3 linked regions of the Methylocaldum szegediense genome follow. The protein of the gene in region 1 interacts with the protein of each later gene in a pairwise test. Links are inferred from orthologs where the notes say so. Each region holds a gene or a part of one and is shown on either strand. Other genes may lie near its edges.

What was found.
Region 2: the proteins of dnaE (region 1) and dnaQ interact in binary tests that used the Escherichia coli proteins (3 or more experiments, as listed by UniProt). The link is inferred for Methylocaldum szegediense from one-to-one orthologs.
Region 3: the proteins of dnaE (region 1) and QEN43_RS13860 interact in binary tests that used the Escherichia coli proteins (3 or more experiments, as listed by UniProt). The link is inferred for Methylocaldum szegediense from one-to-one orthologs.

What each region holds. Positions count from the first base shown.
Region 1 is NZ_OX458333.1:3,749,341-3,758,560, forward strand. The notes cover bases 5,155-9,220. They hold dnaE (DNA polymerase III subunit alpha), read right to left. Parts: upstream 8,874-9,220; coding sequence 5,355-8,873; downstream 5,155-5,354. Other genes in these bases: QEN43_RS16270 (TolC family outer membrane protein), read right to left, coding at 5,155-5,358; QEN43_RS16280 (HepT-like ribonuclease domain-containing protein), read right to left, coding at 9,035-9,220. Also shown: QEN43_RS16260 (hypothetical protein), read left to right, coding at 99-1,559; ATP-dependent zinc metalloprotease FtsH, read right to left, coding at 1,764-3,773; more of QEN43_RS16270, read right to left, coding at 3,994-5,154. UniProt on the Escherichia coli protein: DNA polymerase III is a complex, multichain enzyme responsible for most of the replicative synthesis in bacteria. This DNA polymerase also exhibits 3' to 5' exonuclease activity. The alpha chain is the DNA polymerase catalytic subunit.
Region 2 is NZ_OX458333.1:2,038,741-2,041,740, reverse strand. It holds dnaQ (DNA polymerase III subunit epsilon), read right to left. Parts: upstream 1,858-3,000; coding sequence 1,144-1,857; downstream 1-1,143. Other genes in the region: QEN43_RS08625 (class I SAM-dependent methyltransferase), read right to left, coding at 2,317-3,000; rnhA (ribonuclease HI), read right to left, coding at 1,838-2,320; QEN43_RS08645 (response regulator), read right to left, coding at 191-838. UniProt on the Escherichia coli protein: DNA polymerase III is a complex, multichain enzyme responsible for most of the replicative synthesis in bacteria. The epsilon subunit contain the editing function and is a proofreading 3'-5' exonuclease.
Region 3 is NZ_OX458333.1:3,213,665-3,216,462, forward strand. It holds QEN43_RS13860 (pyridoxal phosphate-dependent aminotransferase), read right to left. Parts: upstream 2,083-2,798; coding sequence 919-2,082; downstream 1-918. Other genes in the region: QEN43_RS13855 (glutathione binding-like protein), read right to left, coding at 1-176; def (peptide deformylase), read right to left, coding at 2,095-2,688; QEN43_RS13870 (NADPH-dependent oxidoreductase), read right to left, coding at 2,700-2,798. UniProt on the Escherichia coli protein: Shows aminotransferase activity with methionine and histidine as substrates, and to a lesser extent also with phenylalanine.

The DNA of each region.
Region 1 (9,220 bases):
AAGCAAACACAGATGGGGTCGCAGCGGTCCAGCAATTTCGATTGGTGTACACTGGCCGGACCCGAACAACCCTCGTTATGCATACCGGAGCGTTACTCATGGAAACACTTGCCGAAACCATAGACGGTCTTCCCAATATCTCGGGGTCGGAATTTTTGATCGAACAGGTGATTCGAAATCGGCCCGACCCGATCTTCAAGGATTCTAGCCGGATCGATTTCGGCCGCATCAAGAGCGCGGCCGCGATCGCGCTGCATATGCATCAGCCTTTGATTCCCGCGGGTGGCAGCGACCTGCCGACCGCCAAGATCATCAGCAATCTCAAGTACATGATGGAGAACCAGCATATCGGGGACAACCATAATGCTCCGGTTTTCCACTGGTGCTACAAGCGCATGGGCGAATTCGTGCCGCAGCTGATACATGAGGGCAAGGAACCGAGGGTCATGCTGGAATACTCGGGAACCCTGTTCTACGGCCTTCGTGAGATGGGGCTGCACGATGTGTTCGATAATCTCAAGACCATCACCTTGAATCCGGATTACCGCCGTGCCGTCGAGTGGCTAGGCGCGCCCTGGGGCCACGCAGTGGCCCCGTCGACGCCAGCCCAGGATTACCGCCTGCACGTCAAAGCCTGGCAGCACCATTTCGCTGCCATCTTCGGCGTCGAAGCCTTGGAGCGGGTGAGGGGATTTTCGCCGTCCGAGATGGCTCTGCCGAATCACCCGGATGTCGCTTACGAATTTGTGAAGACGCTTCGGGATTGCGGCTATACCTGGGTTCTAGTGCAGGAGCATACGGTCGAGCGGCCCGAAAACGGCTGGGGGCCGGAACACAAGCATTTGCCGCATCGGCTAGTGTGCACCAATTCGGAGGGCGAGAGCGTCAGCATCATCGCGATCATCAAGACCCAGGGCAGTGATACCAAGCTGGTGGCTCAGATGCAGCCCTATTACGAGGCCAGAAGCCTGTCTCGCTGGGAGTTGGCGGGGAAATCGGTTCCACCGCTGGTCACGCAAATCGCCGACGGCGAAAACGGCGGAGTGATGATGAACGAATTTCCGCCGAAATTCATGGAGGTAGTCCGCGAGGCCAGCGGTTCGGAAACGCCTCTCATGAACGTCACCGAATACCTCGAGTTTCTGGCTGACATGGGAATTGGAGAAAGTGATTTTCCTGTGATCCAGCCTTTGTTCCAAAAAAAGATTTGGGATCGTTTCAAACCCGGTGACGGCGCCGAAAAGCTGGAAAAGGTCATCGAAGAAATCAAGAAAGAAGATCACCGGTTCCACATGGAAGGCGGAAGTTGGACCAGCGATATCTCCTGGGTGAAGGGTTATGAAGATGTACTGGGCCCTATGGAAGAAGCGAGCTCGCTATTTTACGAAAAGGTCCTGAAAAGAGGCGTGCCGACCGACGATCCGCGCAATCGGAATGCGCTATTCCATTTGATGACGGCACAAACCAGTTGTTACCGATATTGGGGGCAGGGTTTGTGGACCGATTACGGGAAGGAGATTTGCCGACGCGCGAAAGAGATCATCAACAACGATTTCTGATGGCTTTTTGGATATCCCGCTCGTCGAACGCCAAGACGCCCGCAACGTGGCAGGCGCTATGGCGGACGGGAATGACAGGGCTTTACGCGTTTTCCTTCTTTTCTCTGGGGGTAGCTTGGGCTAAGGAAGCCGAGAAACATCGGTTTCCCTGCAAGCCGCTCCCAGAAAAAGCGGTTCACGCATAAGTCCTGACTGGTTTCGACATCACTGGAGCGTGGGTTCGGCGGTACCGTGTGATGGTGCCTCGGCGCGCGGTTCCATTCTGTGGATGATTTCCTTGATTTCCTCGCCGCTGACGACTTCCCGGTCTTGCAAAATGCGGGCGATTTCATCCAGTGTTGCACGCCGTTCGGTAAGAATCTCCCGGGCTCTCCGATGTCCTTCCTCGATTATTTCTCTTACCTCGGCGTCGATCAGCCGCGCGGTTTCCTCGCTGAAATTCCGTTCCTCGGGCCCTTCGTAGTTTAGGTACGTCAGCTGCTGCCGCTTGCCGTAGGTGAGGGGGCCGAGTTTCTTGCTCATGCCCAGTTGGCAGACCATCGCGCGTGCGATTTCGCTGGCTTTCTCCAAGTCATTGTGCGTGCCGCTCGATATCGTGCCGAAAACCAGTTCTTCGGCGGCGCGTCCTCCGAGCAGGATGGCAATCTTGTCGCGAAGTTCGTCCTCGGTGGCAAGGAATTTTTCCTCGATGGGCAATTGCAGGGTAAAACCCAGGGCGGCTGCGCCGCGAGGAATGATGGAGACCTTGTGCACGGGCTCTCCGGTCGGAACGATTTCGGCCACTAAGGCATGGCCGGATTCGTGGTAAGCCACTCGGCGCTTCTCCTGCTCGCTGAGGGTACGGCTTTTCTTCTCGGGACCGGCGATGACACGATCTATGGCCGCTTCGAAATGCCTCATGCCGACCGCATCTTGATTTTCGCGCACCGCGATGATGGCAGCTTCGTTGCAGATGTTGGCGAGATCCGCGCCGACCAGTCCAGGCGTACGCTGGGCCACTACCCGAAGATTCACGTCCGGTCCCAGTTTGATGTTGCGGGTGTGAAGCTGGAGTATAGCCACCCGATCTTCGAGCCCGGGTTTGTCGACCACGATCTGCCGGTCGAATCGGCCCGCCCGTAGCAAGGCTCGGTCCAAGATTTCCGGACGATTGGTGGCCGCCATGACCACGACTCCGATCGAAGGATCGAAGCCGTCCATTTCGGTGAGCAGTTGATTCAAGGTCTGCTCGCGTTCGTCATGACCGCCCATGACCACCGGGCCTCCGCGTGCCCGTCCGATGGCGTCCAATTCGTCGATGAAGATCATGCAGGGTGCTTTTTGTCGCGCTTGTTCGAACAGATCGCGCACCCTTGCCGCACCTACGCCGACGAACATCTCGATGAACTCGGAACCGCTGATGTTAAAGAACGGTACGCCGGCTTCGCCGGCCACGGCTCGTGCCAACAAGGTCTTTCCCGTACCGGGTGCGCCGACCAGAAGGACCCCTTTCGGCATGCGCCCGCCCAGCCGCTGTATACGGGCCGGGTTGCGCAAGAATTCGATCGTTTCTTTGAGTTCCTGCTTCGCTTCTTCGGCTCCGGCCACATCCTGAAACGTGACCTTGACCGACGATTCCGCATGAATGCGAACCCGGCTGCGGCCGAAGTTGAGAAGCCCGCGGCCGCCGGTCATGCGGCGCGCCATCCAAGTCCATAGCGCGAACAGGATGCCGATGGGCAGCAGCCAATTGAAGATGAAGTTGCTCAACCAGTTGTCGGTGTAGCGAACGGTATATCTGACGCCTTTTTCTTCCAGGGTTTGAGCCAAATCCTGGTTCCATAAAGGCACGGTGACGAAGCGACGCCGTTCTTCACCGGGAGCTTTGGGTTTCAGGTAGCCGGTGATGACCTGGTCCATCACTACCACGTCCTCGACCTGCTGTTCCTGTACGTATTTCAGAAACTCGCTGTAGGGAATTTCATCCTGGCGGATTTCTTGATAGCCCTGCCAGAAGTAAAGAGTGGCCAAGATCAGAAGGAGGTAAAGCCATAGGTTGAGGCGCCGCCTGCGTGCGGCCTGCTCATCGTTCTCACCGCCCGCGCGCGGGTTGACTTCAACGCCACGTTTTCCGGTAGAACCGAGATCTTGCAGAGTGTCCGCGAGCTTCTTCCAGAATTCCTTAACGGTTTTACCCAAGGAATCCAACAAAGAATTTTGTGAGTTCTTATTCATAGCGTTCTCCCAATGGGATAGCCGACGGTAACAGTTTCGAACCCGATGGTCACGATTGGTTCCGCCGCTGGCGGAACGCGTACGAGGCTTCCTTTTCGAGCCGATCCCAGCAGGTCTCAAAACTATTCGACAGGACTTTCCTGAGCTAAGTCAAAAGCCTCAGACGAGTCCATTGAAGCGACCAGGGTGAACAGCCTACGGAGATAGGCTCCCGGTCCTGTCAAGCCCCGGGGTCGTCCGGAGCTACGACGGTCTTGCGAGCATGCGGCTTTAGCCACTCATTGACGATCGCGAAATCGGCCGGATTTAACGTGCCGGCAGCCTGTTTGAGCGTCAAGCTGTTGAGGATGTAATCGTAGCGCGCCCTCGCGTAATCGCGCTTGGTCCGAAACAGATTACGCTGTTCGGTGAGAACGTCGACCATCGTTCGCGTGCCGACCTCCAAGCCCGCCTCGGTTGCTTCCAAGGCGCTTTGCGACGATACGATGGCCGCCTCGAGGGCTTTGACCTGACTGATAGTTGACAGGATACCACGGTAGGCATCTTTTACTTGACGTTGGATGGAACGCCGAACGCCGTCCAAGTTTTCTTGGGCGGCCTCGTATTCGTGGCGGGCTTGACGAACCCGCGAATTGACGCCTCCGCCCGCGAACATCGGCACATTGACCTGCATCCCGATAATTTGATACTCAGTGGGTATGCCCTGCGGTCGATTGGTGTCGGTGAACCCGGCCGAGCCAACCAAATCCATGGACGGAAGATGGCCGGCGAACTGGAGGTCGATACCCTTTTTCGCGACCAGGCTACGGTTTTCGGCCGCGATGATGCTGGGGTTGGTCTGCTGAGCCAACTCGGCCCAACTCTCGATGTTTTCCGGGTCCGGACCTTTCAGCGGGATTTCCTCCGCGAGTTTTGCCAGGTCGAAGTCGAATTCGCCGATGATTTCGCGCAGCGCTTCACGGGCATTGTCCACTTGATTCTCGGCCTGTATCACATTGGCGTGGGCCTGATCGTACCCGGCTTGGGCTTCGTGCACATCGGTTATGGCGATCAGGCCGACCTCGAACCGAGCCTTAGCCTCTTCGAGTTGGTGCTCGATGGCGCGCTGTTCGGCCCGCGCGAACTCAAGGCTGTCTTGGGCGAACAGCACATCGAAATAGGCGCGTGCGGTGCGCAGCATCAGGTTTTGTTGTTCGGCGGCGTAATTGGCCTCGGCCTCGGCGATTTGGTTGTCCGCCTGGCTGAGTTGCACCCAGTAATCGTGGTGATAAATCGGTTGTGTCAAATTGATACTGGCCGCGCTGTTCCAGAAGCCGAGATTCCTGCCGCCTGCGATGAAAGCCAGTATAGAGTCTTCGAACTTTGACAGCACCGAGTTGCGGTTGAGCTCTCCGGTAATCGACAAAGTCGGCAACAGGCGGGCAACGCTTTGAGGCTTGGCTTCCAGCACGGCGTTGCGGGTAGCTTCCGCTTCGCGCAGCCTGGGATCGCGTTGCAGCGCGAGTTCCAAGGTTTGTAACAGATCCTGGGCGTTCGCGACTGCGCTCGCCAGCAAGGACACAGCAAGCAAGAGGCTTTTTTTCATTGGTAGTGCAGTTTCACCTTGTCCGCTCCAACACGCTTTTGCAGGCGCGCGATCAATTCGTCGCCAGGATGCACGCGCCAGCTTTCGCCGAGCTGGATCGTCGTCTGTGCGGCCTTTCCCCGATATTCGATGTAAATCGGACAGGAACCCCCGCGGAACGGCGTGAGTAGATCGACCAGCTCGTTTACCCATTGGTCGCTCGGGCGATCGGTGCTCGTCCCGGCGGATGGCCATTGAATAAAAAGATGTTTGGCAAAGTGCGCGCGCGCCTCCGCCATGGTAAACAGATTTTCGGCCGTGAGACGAAGCTGGCCTGCATAGTCGTCGAAGCTCAAATTGCCCTCGACGACGAGCAGGGTGTCCTTCACCAAATGTTCGCGGTATTTTTCCAAGACTTCCGAGAACACCGCGACTTCCAGCCTTCCCGTCCGATCGTCCAGAGTGGCGAAAGCCATGCGCTTGCCGTTCTTGTTCTGCCGCGTGCGAAGCTCCACGACCAGCCCTGCGACCACCACGCGCATTTCCCGCCGTCCCGTTGCCCCCCGCTCGTTGTCGAGCGACAACTTCCCGAGACGCGCGGTAACGAAGTGCTGGATCTCGGATTCGTAAGGGCCTATAGGATGGCCGGTGAGATAAAGCCCCAGTGTCATTTTTTCATACGCCAGTCGCTCATCTTCCGGCCAAGGTTCGACGACCATCTCTGCACGCGGCGTATCATTGGTTACTGCCAAGCCTCCGAGCCCGAATAGATCATCCTGTCCAGTCGCGGCCATGGCGCCGTGCTGTTCGGCGGCCTTGATCGCATCCGACAGCTCCGCCATATGGCGTGCGCGATTCGGATCGATGGAATCCAGCGTGCCGGAACGGATCAGGGCTTCGATGACCCGTCGATTAACCTTGCGCAGATCGACCCGACGGCAGAAGTCGTACAGATCCACAAACGGGCCGCCCTTTTGTCGCTCTTCAAGAATGTCGCGGATCGCTGTTTCGCCGACGCCCTTGATCGCGCCGAGACCGTACAGGATCGTGCGGTCGTCGAGCACCGCAAACCGGTATTCGGAGCGATTGATATCGGGCGGCTGAACCGTCAACTTCATTTCCCGGCACTCTTCGATCAGCACAACGACCTTGTCGGTGTTGTCCATGTCCGAGGATAGCACCGCCGCCATGAATGCAGCCGGGAAATGGGCTTTGAGCCAGGCGGTCTGGTAGGACACCAGGGCATAGGCTGCCGAATGCGACTTGTTGAAGCCGTAGCCGGCGAATTTCTCCATGAGGTCGAAGATGTAGCCGGCGATGCTCTCGTCGACACCCTTCTGGATTGCGCCGGACACAAAGATCTCCCGTTGTTTGGCCATTTCCTCGGGCTTCTTCTTGCCCATGGCGCGGCGCAGAAGGTCGGCACCGCCGAGGGTGTAGCCGGCCATGTCGCGGGCGATTTGCATCACCTGTTCCTGGTAGACGATGACGCCGTTGGTGGGTTTCAGGATGGGCTCGAGAATGGGATGCGGGTATTCCGCCTTGGTGCGGCCGTGCTTGACATTGATATAGTCGTCGACCATGCCCGATTGCAGCGGTCCCGGACGGAATAGCGCCACCAGGGCGATGATGTCCTCGAAGCAATCCGGCTGTAGGCGCCGGATCAGGTCTTTCATGCCGCGTGATTCGAGCTGGAAGACGGCGGTGGTTTGGCAGTTTTTCAGCAGCCTGTAGGTATCGGGGTCGTCAAGGGGGATTTGAGCGATATCGATGGGCGGCTCGCCTTTCTCGGCCCGTTGTTTGTTGATGGATTTCACGGCCCAGTCGATGATGGTCAAGGTTCTAAGTCCCAAGAAGTCGAACTTGACCAGGCCGACGGCTTCGACGTCGTCTTTGTCGAACTGGGTCACCAGGTTTTCGCCACCCGGCTCGCAGTACAGCGGGGAAAAATCGATCAGCCGGGAAGGCGCGATGACGACGCCGCCAGCGTGCTTACCGGCGTTCCGCGCGAGGCCTTCGAGCGATTTGGCGAGGTCGATGAGCGTTCGGACCTCCTCGTCGCTCTCGTACAACTTTCTGAGGTCTTCGCTGTCGTTGAGAGCCTTGTCCAAGGTGATCCCCAGTTCGAACGGGATCAGCTTGGCGATCTTGTCCACGAAACTGTAGGAATGGCCCAAGACCCGGCCTACGTCGCGCACCACCGCCTTGGCCGCCATGCTGCCGTAGGTGATGATCTGGGACACGCGGTCGCGTCCGTATTTACGCGCCACGTAGTCGATGACCTCGTCTCGGCGCTCCATGCAGAAATCGACGTCGAAGTCGGGCATGGACACGCGTTCGGGGTTCAAGAAGCGCTCGAATAATAGATCGAACTCGATCGGATCGAGATCGGTGATTTTGAGTGCGTAAGCCACCAGCGAACCCGCGCCGGACCCGCGTCCGGGCCCCACTGGAATGTCGTTTTTCTTGGCCCATTGGATGAAATCGGCCACGATCAGGAAATAGCCGGGGAAATCCATTTGGTTGATCACCGAAATTTCCATTTCCAGCCGTTCCTCGTAGCGCTTGCGCCGTTCTTCCAACGTTCCTTTTCCGGCGGGTGGGCGCACGGCGAGACGCTCCTTCAACCCTTTGCGTGATTGCTCTGCGAAGAACTCCGCCGTCGTCATGCCCTCGGGCACTGGGAATTGGGGCAGAAAGTTCTTGCCCAAGGTGAGCTCAAGACTGCAGCGCTTGGCAATTTCCACCGTGTTTTCCAGGGCTTCCGGAATATCGGCGAACAACTGTTCCATTTCCTCTGGACTCTTGAGGTACTGTTGTTCGCTGTAGTCTCGCGGGCGGCGCGGATCGTCCAATACCCGACCCTGATGAATGCATACCCGGGCCTCGTGCGCTTCGAATTCCGAGGGGCTGATGAAACGCACGTCGTTGGTGGCGACCACCGGCGCATCGAACTCGATCGCGAGGTTCAAGGCGCCTTCGATGTATTCCTCTTCGTTCGGTCGTCCGGTGCGTTGTAGTTCCAAATAAAAGCGTTGGTCGAAAACTTCGAGCCAATGTTCTAGTAGGCGCTTGGCTTCACCGGTGTTGCCTGCCAGCAAAGCCTGACCGATATCGCCCCGGCGTCCCCCGGATAATGCCAAGAGCCCTTCGTTCTTTTCTTCCAGCCACTCTGGCATCAACTGTGGCACACCCTGATGCTGGTTCTCTTGATAGCTGCGGGAAATCAGTTCTGTCAGGGTGCGGTAACCCACGGCATTCTGCACGTACAACGTGAACGCGTATGGCGAAGCCGGATCCACGTGGTTGTAAAGCAACACGTCGGCTCCGGCGACGGGTTTCACACCTTCGGCCAAGGCGGCTTTGTAGAACTTGACCAAGGCAAACAGATTGGACTGGTCTGTCACCGCTACCGCCGGCATGCCGAGTTCCGCCGTTCGCTTGACCAGGGCCTTCACGTCGATCAGGCCGTCAACTAGGGAATACTCGGTGTGGACGCGGAGGTGAATGAAACGGGGATCGAGAGCTTCTGTCATGAAGGGTGGTTAGCTTCCGGGTTGTTGTTCGACTCTGTCGATACAGTCTTGCAATGTACGTTGTTGGTGTTGTCCTTGAAAAAAGTCAAAAAAGGCACTTAACCTTAACCGACAGGCACGACAGCCGTGGGCGACATGTCTATGCGGTCGTCGCGCGTGGCTTAGTCTCTCAGCAGATCGTCGTCCGGTTGATCCGCTAACGATTTGGCGGCGGCCAGGATCTTAGGCACGTGGTTGACCGCTACGTCCCAAATAATGTTGGCGTCCAAGGCAAAATGATGGTGAGCGATGATACCCTTCAGCCGCGGCGCTTTTGGCCAGTCGATTTCGGGGATCGCCGCCCGGAC
Region 2 (3,000 bases), 1.7 Mb from region 1 along the record:
GTGAAATACCCTGAGACTAATCTATGGGCTAAGTGGATGTTTTTTTGAGGATTTTAGATAATATGAAACGCGCTGGGACTGGTGAATGGTGCCTCGGGCCGGAATCGAACCGGCACGCCGTGTTAGGGCGCAGGATTTTAAGTCCTGTGTGTCTACCTATTCCACCACCGAGGCAAATGGTCGTGAATCCTCATCGAATGGGGGCGTCACTAATAAAATCATATCGTGCCGCCAGTCGCGTCAGTTCAACGTCATTTTTGACGGCGAGTTTGTCATATGCACGATACCGGTAGGTATTTACCGTTTTGGGACTGATCGTGAGCATATCCGCCATGTCCTGTATCGATCGACCTTGGAGCGTCATGACGACAACTTGCAGTTCGCGGTAGGACAAATTGTTAAAGGGTGACGAGGATTGATCCGGCAGCTTGGCTAATGCCATCTTACAGGCAACGTCTTGGCTGAGATAGCGTTTGCCCTCGGAGACCGTCAGAATGGCATTGATCAGTTCGTGGATAGGACAACTCTTCGAGACATAACCGTGTGCGCCCAGGTTCAGAAGTTGGTGTGGAAACGGCCCGTCAGTGTACACACTCAAAGCGACGATTTTTATCTGCGGGTGCTTTTGACTGATCTTTCGGCACGCTTCTATTCCTCCAATACCCGGCATGTTGACATCCATCACAATCACGTCGGGACTCAACCGGTCGGTTTGCTCTATCGCTTCCTCACCCGAGCGTGCTATCCCGATTACCTTCATGTTCTCGGCTTCATTCAGTAGGTGCTCGATACCCGTTCGGACGAGTTCATGATCATCTACCAGAAGGATGCCGATCATAAGGTCAATGGTGAAGACTGAGCTAGCACTTAACTGTGATCTGGCGGAGAGGGAGGGATTCGAACCCCCGGACGGGATCAACCGTCAACGGTTTTCAAGACCGCCGCTTTAAACCACTCAGCCACCTCTCCTTAAGATTAACCATTCACTTTATAAGAATAACGCATAAGTATTCTTGGTTCTATCTGTTCTATCTTAGGAAGCTCCGTAAATCCTTCGACCAGTTCAGGACAGACTTGTCCAACTCTCTCCTAAGCCTTGTCGAGAGGCGCGAATGGAATCCAATCGTTAGGAGCTTCTTTATTTTAGGCTTTCCAAAGACATTTTCCGTTGCTTGCCTTGCGGATGGTTTCGAGGCTTGAGAGGTGGGCCTGAAATTCCGTTTCGTTGCAACGGATGATCCTAAGCGGCGGGCGACTCGCTGATACGGCAATTTTCGATGTTTGTCGCGATTTGCGGGAACCCTCTTCTATCGACTCCGGTTCCAATACCAGCAATGTCTGGCCGCCGGTCATCGCTAGGTAGACTTCGGCTAGGATCTCGGCATCAAGCAGCGCTCCGTGCAGTTCTCGGTGCCGATTGTCTATATTGTACCGCTTGCACAATGCATCCAGGTTGTTGCGCTGTCCGGGGTGTTTTTTTCTGGCGAGCACCAGTGTGTCGAGAACGGTGCAATACTCCGTCACGCTGGCAAGACCGCCAGGTAGTCGTTGTAATTCGTGGTCGATAAATCCAATATCGAACGGGGCATTGTGAATAATGAGTTCAGCGCCCTTGATATACGCCAGAAAGTCCTCGGCAACATCAGCAAAACGAGGTTTATCGGCCAAAAATTCGGAGCTTAACCCATGGACCTCGACGGCTCCGGGGTCGATGTCTCGCTCGGGGTTAAGGTAGACGTGAAAGCGATTTCCCGTCAGGCGACGATTGACGAGTTCCACGCAGCCGATTTCGATGATGCGATGTCCTTCCGCCGGGTCGAGCCCCGTGGTTTCGGTATCAAGTACGACCTGTCGCATGAGTCGTGCTCTGTTTTGGCGCGGATTTTAAGAGTTCATCTATCGCGCGGTTAGCGAGCGCGTCGGCTCGTTCATTCTCAACATGACCGGCATGTCCCTTGATCCACTTCCATTCAATGCTATGTTGCTGCTGGGCGGCAACGAGACGCTGCCAGAGGTCGACGTTTTTGACCGGCTTTCTTGCAGCGGTTTTCCAGCCTCTTCGAATCCAGTCCGGTAACCACTCGGAAATGCCTTTGAGTAGATAAAGTGAATCTGTGGTTATGCAGACTTTGCTCGGCTTTTTTAGAGCTTCCAGCCCCTTGATCGCCGCCATGAGTTCCATGCGATTGTTGGTGGTGTTCGGTTCCGCTCCGTAAAGCTCCCGCTCTTTGTCCTTGTATTTCAGTACTGCGCCCCACCCGCCGGGTCCTGGGTTGCCGCGGCAAGCGCCATCAGTATAAATGTTGACTGTATTATTCACTGGGTCTCTTGTTTTAACGTCTCGAACATGTGGCCGGGTACCAAATCGGGGGTGCCGATCCACTTCGGCTCGATCGGTATCAATGTGTATGTTCTCTTGATCGCCTTAATACCGAAAGCGAACGAAAGATAAGCGCGAGACTTGCTAAAAAACGAGTTGGGGTTTCGTATCACTTTGGATGAAGCGAGGTTGAATGCCGCGCTGTACTCAGCATCAAATTTTAGGAGACTCAGCCAATCTAATAAACGGTAGCTGCTGATGAAATTCAGCCGCCAAAACGGTGAGCGTCGTGAAAGATACTGTAGGATGCCGCGTACGCTCCACGGATTTAAGCCAAGGATGAAGAGCCGGCCGTTAGGTTTCAACACGCGTTCGACCTCATGCAGGACCTGATGTCTGTTGGCTTCGAAGTCGATGACATGGGGCAGTAGCAGGATGTCGATGCTCGCGGTGGCGACGGGCAAAGCGTCGGGAGAGGCCGTGATGACGTGTTTGGCATACGGCTCGCCTCTGGGCTCGGTGTTTACAAGGACGAAGTTATGGATATTCGTCTCATCGATATACAAATTTTCGCATCCCAGTCGGCCGACTTGTAAAATCCTCTGGTTGAAAGTAGGATTTATACAAGCCTGGAGGTAGGATGCCTCAATGGTCTGCAATATCTGTCCTAGAGTTGTGGC
Region 3 (2,798 bases), 540 kb from region 1 along the record:
ACTTCGCCGGAGTCCAGTTTCAGAGCCGGTACCCGGCCCAAGGGGTTGACCTTGAAGATCGGCGAATCGGGCGTGCGGAGCGGAACCACGGCGATATCATGCGGAATGTCGAGCTCCTTCAGTACGACATGGGCTCCGAAGGAGCAGGCACCGGGTGCGACGAAAAGCGTAGGCATGAAACGTCTCCTGCTGAGTAGGGGTTGCGCGGAAAGGCGAAGATTCGTCCTGAATCCATGGCGCCCGCAGTCCCTGCCTTAACGCACCTCATCTTCGCCTCGGTTGGAAAGGAGCAGAGTTCGTGCCATGTTCAAGATGGCGCGAATCCTGGATTTTCAGCTGATTATCGACACCATGTGCGCGTTCGGAGGCATCGGCTGTTGGTGAGATGTTGCTGGGTCGACACTCGTGAGCGACCGGAAGCGAAGCGACGGCGGGACCGAGCCAAGAGGACCAGGAAAAACGGTTTTCCCGGCGGCTTTTACCTTGCCTAGACCAAGCGCAGTTTGGGCTCGGCTAGAGCATACTCAGATGTCAAGGCACTTCTGAATCGTCCCGTATGGCGCGCAGGATCAGCGCGCCATACGGGTGCCCTTTCTTTGGGTTACTTTGGATTCGCACCTTCCCTGGTGCGAACCCTTCGGGCGCTCTCCGCGCGTCCAAATGTGTTCCCGACACATTTGTCTTTAGGCACGCAAAGACAAACTCGACAGGAGCGAGTTTGGACAGGCGGAGGCTGGCCCGAAGGGCTAACCTCAGGAATGGGGTTAGCAAAAGTAACTCGCCGGCGGGGCGAGACCCGCTTCAAACTTTAACTTGCTGCCGAAGGCAGCTTCCTTATTCGGGTGCACATCAGAGATGAAAACGCTCCGACGTTTTCAACGACCTACGTGGCTTAAAACGACAAAAGCATTCCTGCCTCTAATCCGCGGGACGAAAACGCCGCAGGCGGCGTACCGCCTCTCGCAGGATGGCGTCGTCCTTCGCAAAACAGAATCGGACGAGATGCTCGCCCTTGCCGCTGCGATAAAACGCGCTCCCGGGCACAGCGGCTACCCCGGTTTGCTCCAGGAGGGAAAGTGCGCCGGCCTTTGCGTTCGGATAGCCAAAGCGTCCGATGTCGGCTAGGACATAGTACGCGCCGCTCGGGACCGACGGCTCGATTCCGGCCGCCGCCAATCCTTCGCACAAGATGTCGCGCTTTTGCTGGTAGATGATCCGGAGTTGGTCGAAATACTCGGGCGAGGCCTGCAATCCTTCGAGGACGCCGTATTGCAAGGGCGTGGGGGCGCAGACGTAGGCGAGGTCGTTGACCAGGTTGATGGCGGCGGCCAAGGGTTCCGGGGCCACGGCGTAGCCCAGTCGCCAACCTGTGATACTGAACGTCTTGGAGAATCCAAAAATGCTGATGGTACGTTCCCGGAGGGAGCCGACAGTGGCCGGAGAGATGTGTTGCCGGCCGTCGTAGGTGATGTATTCATAGATTTCGTCCGTGATGACCAGCAGGTCGTGCTCGGCGGCGACGCGCTCCACGCGACGGATTTCCTCGTCGCTCAGCATCTTGCCGCTGGGATTCGACGGTGTGCAGAGAACGATCGCCCGCGTGTTGGGACGCACGGCGGCGCGCAAAGCCGCTTCCTCCAGCTCGAACGCGGGCTCTCGGAGCGTCAGGAAGTGAGGCTCCAGCCCGCACAGGCGGATGGTGTTGAGATGGTAGCCGTAATAGGGTTCCGGGAGCAGGATGCCGTCGCCGGGATTGAGTAGGGCGGTGAGGGCGGCGAAAAAAGCTCCGGTCGCACCATGAGTGACAATGATTTCCCGCTCGGGATCGGCTTCGAGGCCGTTGTCACAAAGGAGCTTGGCCGCGATCGCTAGGCGCAAATCGGCGATGCCTTCCGACTGGGAATAGCTGTTGCGATTGGCCGCGATCGCCTTGAACGCTCCGTTCCGCACCGGCGCGGGAACAGGCAAATCGCCCAAGCCCTGGCCGAGATTGATGCCGCCCACCCGCTCGCACTCGCGGGTCATGAGGCGAATATCGGAAGCCTGGAGGTCCGAGACGCGGCGGGAGAGCGGAAAATTCATGGCAGGCTCCGCTTATGGTGCCTCGGGCGCGACCACGCGATCGTCTCGATATCGATCGTAATTCTCGAAAGTGCTGAAAGAACGCGAGTCCATGCGGTCCAGGTACAGCCGGCCGTGCAGATGATCGATCTCGTGCTGGAGAATGCGTGCGTACCAGCCGCGGGCTTCGATAGTCCGTAGCTGGCCACGGTGATCCAGGCAGGTCACTCGCACCGACCGGGCCCGTTCGACCTTGGCCAGGAATCCGGCCACGCTCAGGCAGCCTTCGTAAAAGGTCGCCGTATCCTGGGAATATTCGACGATTTCCGGATTGACGATGACATGGAAGGGAATCGGCACTCGTTCCCGCACCGCGAGTTCTTCCTCGCTGAGTTTCCCGGTCTGGTATTCTTGCCGGTCCTCGATCACCGCCAGTTGCAGCGGCAGACCGACTTGGGGCGCGGCGAGGCCGACGCCCGGTACATCTCGGAGGGTTTCCCGCATGTGTTCGATCAAGTCCTGAATTTCCTTGCTCAGGATTTCTTCCGCGCTCAAAGGCCGGGCTCGCTGGCGCAACACGGGTTCGCCAGCCTGGACGATTTTCAGCCGTAGAGAGAGATTCGACATGGCGATCCCTCTCAGCGCAGTTTGAAGCCAAGGGCGTTTACTGCTTCCTTGAGGCGGGCGCGGCTGGCGAGCTTTTCGGGACCGGACACGCGCCGGGCGGAATGCTCCGA